2 regions of the Halobacillus sp. ABR2_026 genome follow, and region 2 is predicted to be linked to the other one. Evidence: riboswitches for the same ligand, from Rfam matches in the RefSeq annotation. Region 2 holds a riboswitch; the other holds the start of a gene.
The links. A riboswitch is a leader RNA that binds a small molecule or an ion and turns the genes downstream of it on or off. The one in region 2 is predicted to bind thiamine pyrophosphate.

Region 1: it holds a riboswitch for thiamine pyrophosphate, as region 2 does, so the genes downstream of both, thiW (energy coupling factor transporter S component ThiW) here and thiT (energy-coupled thiamine transporter ThiT) in region 2, are expected to answer to the same signal.

What each region holds. Positions count from the first base shown of each region.
Region 1 covers NZ_JBSWTM010000001.1:3,694,514-3,698,458, reverse strand. The annotation lists gene ACXADE_RS18760 (PucR family transcriptional regulator) at 1-574, shown strand, start outside; gene ACXADE_RS18755 (DUF3221 domain-containing protein) at 594-1,130, opposite strand; TPP riboswitch at 1,243-1,352, shown strand; gene thiW (energy coupling factor transporter S component ThiW) at 1,446-1,934, shown strand; TPP riboswitch at 1,940-2,046, shown strand; gene tenA (thiaminase II) at 2,089-2,775, shown strand; gene thiD (bifunctional hydroxymethylpyrimidine kinase/phosphomethylpyrimidine kinase) at 2,772-3,578, shown strand; gene thiM (hydroxyethylthiazole kinase) at 3,575-3,945, shown strand, end outside.
Region 2 covers NZ_JBSWTM010000001.1:1,495,625-1,499,569, reverse strand. The annotation lists gene ACXADE_RS07775 (phospholipase D family protein) at 1-1,206, opposite strand, end outside; gene thiT (energy-coupled thiamine transporter ThiT) at 1,453-2,019, opposite strand; TPP riboswitch at 2,109-2,209, opposite strand; gene ACXADE_RS07765 (alpha/beta hydrolase) at 2,291-3,031, opposite strand; gene ACXADE_RS07760 (SDR family oxidoreductase) at 2,982-3,887, opposite strand.

The DNA of each region.
Region 1 (3,945 bases), 2.2 Mb from region 2:
TACGATGACGACGTTTGATGAAGGTGAAGTGATCGTTTATTTAGAAACGGACCGTCCGGACTTTGAAGAAATTGCGAATCAGTTTCTGGATTTGATTGAGCGGAGACTTCATGAGCTGTTGAAGGGGATTACAATCAGTTGGGGAATCTCCTGTCATAAAGGAGGCTACCAGGTCTTTCATAAAAGTTATGAAGAAGCAGCGACGGCATTGAAAATTGGTCAGCAGCATGAGGAGGGTGAACGGACATTTTTCAGTGATACGAGAATGAATCGGTTACTGATGGCCCTGTCCCATGAAGAGGAAATCGGCACCATCGTATCGGATACTCTAGAGAAGCTGATTGATTATGATCAGAAGAGGCAGACAGAATTGATCCATACGTTTATGGTCTATAATAAATACAACAGCAATGTCAGTCAGACAGCTCGTGCCCTTAACCTTCACCGTCAATCTCTGCTTCACAGACTGAGAAATATTGAGCATTTGACGGGCTTGTCCCTTCTGAATGCGGATGATCTCTTTTTACTGGAGCTGAGTGTAAGGCTGTGGATCCTGAAAAAAGTAGATGCCTAGAGCGCCCAGGGATGGCGCTCTATTTTTGATCCTTAACGGTGGTTTTCCACTTCTCCTGTCCTGTTCCCCTTTGATCAAGTGTAATCGTCCACTGGTCGGTTTCTTCATCAAAGGAAAGTAAAGAAACAATGAGAACTTCGGTCTGGGCCTGCCCTTTTTCAGATAAGGCTGTGGACAAAGCTTCAGATGCTTTCATGTCTGCCCCTTGGACTTCACTCATTTCAAGCTCCAGCACTTTTTCTGCCGCTGCTTGTTCAGGATAAGATTCAGCAATCGCCCCATCCACCCAGACTTCCACTTGTTTTCCCACCCATTGGCCTTCAGGCACATCGGATACCCACATGGCTCGTCCTTCATCCTTAGATCCATCATTCATTGGGGTGACAACAAGAAGTCTGTCCTCTTCCTGGGCCATGACGAACCCGCTTATATCAGGAGCAGCAGTTTCAGCATCCACTTCCTCTACATCCACTGGTTCCGTTTTTGATAAAAGGCCGCAACTACTGAGAAAAAAAGAAATGATGATCGACATTCCAAGCATCCCTATGATTTTCATGTTTCCCACACTCCTTTTCTACTTTATGAAGACGTTTGAATGGTAGAGAAAGTTTCACATGACAGAAACATCCAACTTTGTTATGATGATAATCAACAAGCGAATAGATTTATGAAACTACTAGGGGGGCCTGAATAGGCTGAGAGGAAAGTAGACAAACTTTCCGACTCTTATGAACCTGATCTGGTTAATACCAGCGGAGGGAAGTAGTCTGACGATACATGTATCGACTTACTGCATACCAGGCCAGGTCCTCTAAGGATCTGGCTTTTTTGTTATAACCTGTTCAGCTTCTTTCAAAGAGGGAGGTGACCTATGAAAAATACGAAGGTGCTCACTACGATGGCTGTCCTTGTCGCCATGGGGACGATCGGCGCACAGCTTCTCTGGTTCCCTGCAGGGATAGCCAAAGCTTATCCTGTACAGCATGCTGTAAATGTGATCGCGGCAGTGGTGCTTGGTCCTGTTCCGGCGGTCACTATCGCTTTTGTTATTGGTATGCTGCGTTTTCTACTGGGGCTAGGCACGATTCTAGCTTTTCCGGGCGGAATGTTCGGTGCTCTACTTGCTGGAATTTGTTATCGGATTTATGAGAAAAAGAGGTCTGCGGTGATTGGTGAAGTACTTGGTACCGGCGTCATCGGGGCATTCGTTTCAGTACCGATTGCACATGCTCTGATGGGAAGTGGTGCAGGTGCATTAACCTTCCTTCCATCGTTCCTCGTGAGTAGTGTTTCTGGAGCGTTAATTGCTTCTTTCATTCTATCACGCGTCAAAAAGGAAAATATGATCTTACAACCATAATACACGGAAACTGCTAGGGGCGCGAGTAATCGCTGAGATAAGGATCATTTTCCTTGGTCCCTTACTACCTGATCCGGGTCATGCCGGCGGAGGGAAGTAGTATTAGTCCTCTACTGTCCTCTAGTAGCTTCCGATAATAATAGGAGGCTCTACCATGTCTTTTTCCAACCAAATAAGAAGAGAAAACCAGGATGTTTATCAAGCCATTTTCAATCACCCTTTCATTCAGGGAATCGGAAAGGGAGAAGTCACGAAACATGCTTTGACTCATTACATCAAAGCTGATTATGAGTATTTGAATGCCTTTATGCATGTTTATGGAATAGCTATTTCTAAGTCTACGGATCGGAGAGATATTCAACTTTTTAACGAACAAATCGATTTTGTGCTGAACAGTGAAGTTCATCCTCACAACAACTTTTGTGAACAGATCGGCGTTCCTTACGAAGAACTTCAAGGCTTTCCACTGCCTCCGACCGCGGATCATTATATCAAGCATATGCTCTACCATGCTCATCATGGCGGCATTGGAGAAATTTTGGCCGCTTTGCTCCCATGCCCGTGGACGTATTACGAGATCGGTGTTGAATTGATGGAAACATTCAAACCTGACGACGGCCATCCTTTTTATCCATGGATCCAATTTTATGCCGATGCGGATGTGAAAAGCCTCACCAGCGTGTTGTGTGAACGTCTGGATGCATACGCGGAAGACGCTTCAGAAGTTGAAAAGCAGCGGATGAGAGAAGCCTTCAGGAAAAGCTGCCAGTTGGAATATGCCTTTTGGGAAATGGCTTACACCGAGGAACAGTGGCCTTGTGAAAAGGAGGGAGTACGATGAGGGACGTGTCCTGTGCTTTGACGATTGCCGGTACAGATCCGAGCGGAGGCGCCGGGGTTCAAGCAGATTTGAAAACATTTCAGGAGTTGAAAAGCTATGGAATGAGTGTCGTCACTTCCGTTGTTTCACAAAATACGACGGGGGTCAAAGATGTCCATCACCTGCCTGAAGAATTCATAGAAAGCCAATTAAGGGCCGTGTCGGAGGATATGCCTGTGCATGCATTAAAAACGGGAATGATCGCGAATAAAAAAATGATGAAAGTCATTAGTGGATGGCTGTCAGATCTGGATGCTCCATATGTGATGGATCCGGTCATGGTCGCTCAAAGTGGCGATCCATTGATAGAAAGAGAAGATCAGCGTTATTTAAAAGAATATCTTTTGCCGCAGACAGCCCTTGTCACCCCGAACCTTCCCGAAACGGAAGTGATGGTCGGGGGAGATATTGCGACAGAAGCGGATATGAAAGAAGCAGCTGAAGTCATCGTGAAGGAATTCGGGGCTGGAGCTGCCTTGATCAAAGGGGGCCACCTTAAAGGAAGAGCGATCGATTTTCTGTATGATGGTAAGCAATTTTATGAATTTGAGGCTGAACGCATCGATTCTTCCAACACTCATGGCACCGGTTGTACGTATTCTGCTGCCATTACAGCGTATTTAAGTCAAGGCTACCCGCTTCCTCAGGCCGTTAAAGAAGCGAAGCAATTCGTAACCGAGGCCATCCGTTACTCCTTTGATTTAGGGAAAGGAAACGGGCCGACGAATCATTTTGCCCTACGTAAGGAGGTTAATCAACCATGAAAAATCACGTCATCCAACAAGTAAGAGAACAGCGGCCGCTCATTCATAATATGACGAATGCAGTGGTCATGAACTTTACAGCAAACGGCCTGTTGGCATTTGGAGGATCTCCAATCATGGCCAACGCAAAGCAGGATGCTCCAGATATCACCCGTTTATCTCAAGGTCTTTTATTAAATATCGGTACGTTGCATGAGGAGCAGGTTGAGGCGATGATACTCGCAGGGAAAGTAGCGAATGAGTCTGGGATCCCTGTCGTACTTGATCCTGTGGGTGCCCCAGCGACTTCCTATCGGTCCACAGTCTGTAAAAAAATTCTGAAGGAAGTTAGCCCGACAGTCATTAAGGGGAATGCGGGTGAACTTGC
Region 2 (3,945 bases):
TATGAGATCGTCTTCCGGGTGATCGATGTATAGCATTTTCGTATGGTACTGCTCCATATCCGTATCGTACCAGCGCAAGTTGATGTTCTCATTTCCAAGTCTCTGTAATTCGGCAGCCACAGGCAAATTCGGAATACCGGTTTTCTCATGACCGAATGCTGTCTTGTTCGGATCCATGATGATATTCACCGTAGCCCCCCGGTTAGCGGCTTCGTCTATGCTGTTCATAATTTTCTTGTCAGCCAGGTAATACATGCCGAGCCAGACCCTATCGTCCTCTCCTGCGTCAGATAGTCCATCAAGTATCGACTGATAGATCTTTCCTTCCGTGACGAACCGGGTGGATAATGGCCCTTCCTTCTCTTCCCATTCGATATCTTCATAATCTGGGAATTCATCTCCTCCGGAATAGCGGACGACGGCTTCCTCCGCTTCCAGGATATCTTTGATGATCGGCCCCGTCATCTTGAAGGCCACATTCTCGTGATAACCGCTTGCATCATGAGGATTTGCCGTCGAAACGATAGCCGCTTTTTCTGTGGCCAACAATTTCCGGTGGTTCGCTTTAATATTCAACAATTTCATGTAGGAACGAAGGGTCACTTTTGGTGCTTCTTTTGCAAGAGGGTTGCTAATCCAGCCGTCATCACCTGTTCCCATCCAGGAAAACAACAACCGCCATACGCTTGAATACAAGGGATTTGAATCTCTCAACCGGTTCAAATCCGTCAACACAACTTCCACACCGCCTTCTTCCAGACGTTTAATGGTTTCCGACTCATATGATCCGTAAACCGTATTGATCTGATCGGTTATGAAAACGACCTTCAAATCAGGGACCTCTTCTTTCCTCTCTAACACAGCATCCACCAATTCACTTGAAATCGGAGGAAACTCCACTTTTCCATTGGTATATCCATTAAATAAAAACATGTCCGCAACGATGAATTCATCTGCTTCTGCAATCGTCTGGTTGATCTCTTCAAATATTTGAAGATCATGGACCGTTTCACCGGCTTCATTTTCATAAGTAAGATCCCGATAAAATTCAATATCTTCCATCTGGTGCTCTTCGCCTTCATAGGCAATCCCATCAGGCAGGGTCTTCCATGAGGTGTGGTAGGCAATCGTTAGACTAAGAACAATAAGAATAAAGACAACGATCCAAAACCACTTTCGTTTACCTAATCGTTTTAAACGCTTCATAAGAGGCCTCCTAAACTAGAGTGCTCCTCTTATTTTCACTTCTATGGCAGGTTTCAAACCCCGATTCGACAAAAACATGATTAGGATTCCACCATTTAATCAAATGCGAGGGTCGATATTGAACATATCCCTGTATAACCAATTTCGTCCGTCTCCCTTTTCCTATCGAACCTTCACTCCTACAACCCCCCCAGAATAAAAAAATCCCCTATGCGATCGCGAGGATCGGACAGGGGTTGTTCATCATTAATGGGTGATTAGTTTGGGACGCTTTACAAAAAGAAGACTTACGATGATGCTGCTAAGGATGAACGCTGGCAGCATATACCCGCCGTTGTAAACGAGGGAATACAACCAGACGGGCTGACCTTCCGGAGCAAATTCTCCGTAGAAGACGATTCCTGCGAAGAAGTGTCCGAAAAAGCGCAGAACACTTCCGATCAGACATCCAACGACGATCCATCCGACCAACCGACGGGACTCTTTCGATTGAATCGCCTTCCATAATGGTGCAGCCACTAATCCAGCTGTCCCGATGACAGCAAAAGCTACCACATAGTCAAGAAAAGCCTGGACGGGTGTCATGATGTAGGCGCCTGTCAATAGTTGATAAAGGCCCAGCAGCAATCCGGTCGTAACACCGCCTTTTAATCCCCAGCGGAAAGCCATGATGAACACGGGGACCATTGCGAAGGAAACAGAACCTCCCTGCGCCCATAGTTTGAATGATAAAAATGGAATAATATCCAACAATAACGCGAGTGCTGAAAAGATCGCGACCTCGACGAGGAACAATACCCGGCGATTTCTCATTTCAACATTCCTCCTTATAAAAAGACACAAAAAAAGCAACGCCAAAGAGGGAAGCTTCCTGATGGAGGAGTCCCAATTTCGCATTGCACCATCAAAAAAGCCGCCATCCCTACGCCAGTATTAACTGACAGGTTCGAAGGGTCTGAACATGACATTCACTCTCAGCCGGAAGGCTCCCCTTGAAGGCTTTAAACCGTTTACTTTTCCTGATTTGTATCTATTATAATAAATTTTCTATAAGATTACAAAGTCTTTTCTATTTCCCGGGCAATCATTTCGTATTGGTGTACATTTGAAAGAACTCCATCGTCCGTTCCAGAATCATGTCTTTATCATGATCGAGGGTAGCGACATGGTAGCTGTTTTCAAGATGGATGATTTCCTTGTGTTCAGAAAAGACCGATTCAAAAATGACTTCTGAGTTGTTAGGCGGTACGACATGGTCTTCGTCAGATACGAAAATCATGATCGGACAATGGACTTCATCCAATCGCGGTTTCACCTTTTCCATCAATTGAACAAGTTCACCGATTGACTGAACAGGTGTCCGCTCATAAGCCAGTTCCACCGTTTCAGGGTCTTTGATATCTGACCCGATCGCTTCGATAAACCGCTCTTCTGACTCTGAACTGCTTTCCAGTGCTGGAATATCGATGGCAGCGTTGATCGGGATGACTCCCGCTACATCACGGTATTCACTCGCCATATATAAAGCAAGGGTTCCTCCCATAGAAAGACCGACGACGAATATTTTCGAACACCTTTCCTTCAACCAGTCATATCCTGCTTCGACCGACTGGACCCAGTCATCATGGGTGGTCGATTCCATATCCTCCGCTGTTGTCCCGTGGCCTTTAAGGCGGGGACAATGGACAGTATAGCCAGCCCTCGCATACGTCTCTGCCAGAGGTTTCATGCTCTGTGTCGTGCCAGTAAAACCATGACATACAAGAATTCCTACCTCATTCCCCTCGAAGCGCATCTCCTCTGCTCCATCCATCACTTGTACCATTGTACCGCTCCCCTTTCGCTTCTGATTTCCCAAGAATTTTCTGCAAGACGGTCTTCTCCAGCCACTTCCATGGCACTAAACGTTTAAACCATACATTGGTGCGTACCCCTGGTCCGATTGGATAACGCAGTTTGACCAGTTCTTCTTTATCCATTAATCCTGCCATCAAATCGGATACATCCTGAGGATCACCGGGTGTTTCTTTGTTTAGAGCATCCCACAACCCTTTTATGTAAGCAGCGTATGGAGATCCGGGGTCATGTAATGTTTCCGGGATCTCGAGTCCAGTCGACCAGATATTCGTCTGATAGGAGCCGGGTTCAATCAAGACAACGTCGATGCCGAATGGCTTCACTTCGAAACGGAGACTTTCTGATAATCCTTCCAAGGCATGCTTCGAGGCTACATAGGCTGACAGCCCAGGGAAACCGATCAGACCGCTGACGCTGCTTACATTCATGATCTTTCCGCTCCTTTGTTTGCGCATCACCGGGAGCACGGCCTGCGTAACAGCAATGACGCCGAACACATTCGTCTCAAATTGATGGCGATACGTGTCAAGAGGCACTTGTTCCAGGAACCCTCCGACGGCGTACCCTGCATTGTTGACAAGCACATCCAAGCGTTCGAGTTCATTCACCTTTTCCGAAAAACTTGTTAATGACTCAGAATCAGTCACATCCAACTGCCAGACATCGATCCTGCCGCGTACAGTCTCTTCCAGGTTGTCAAAAGCAACAGCTTTATTCACATTTCTCATCGTTGCAATGACATGAAAACCTTTCTCTGCACACTTCAAAGCGGTATGAAAGCCAAAACCGCTTGATGCTCCTGTTATAAGTACCGTTTGTTCCATGTTTTGAATCCCCCTTGTGCTATTCGTTACCCCATATCATTCGATATGACACCCGCAT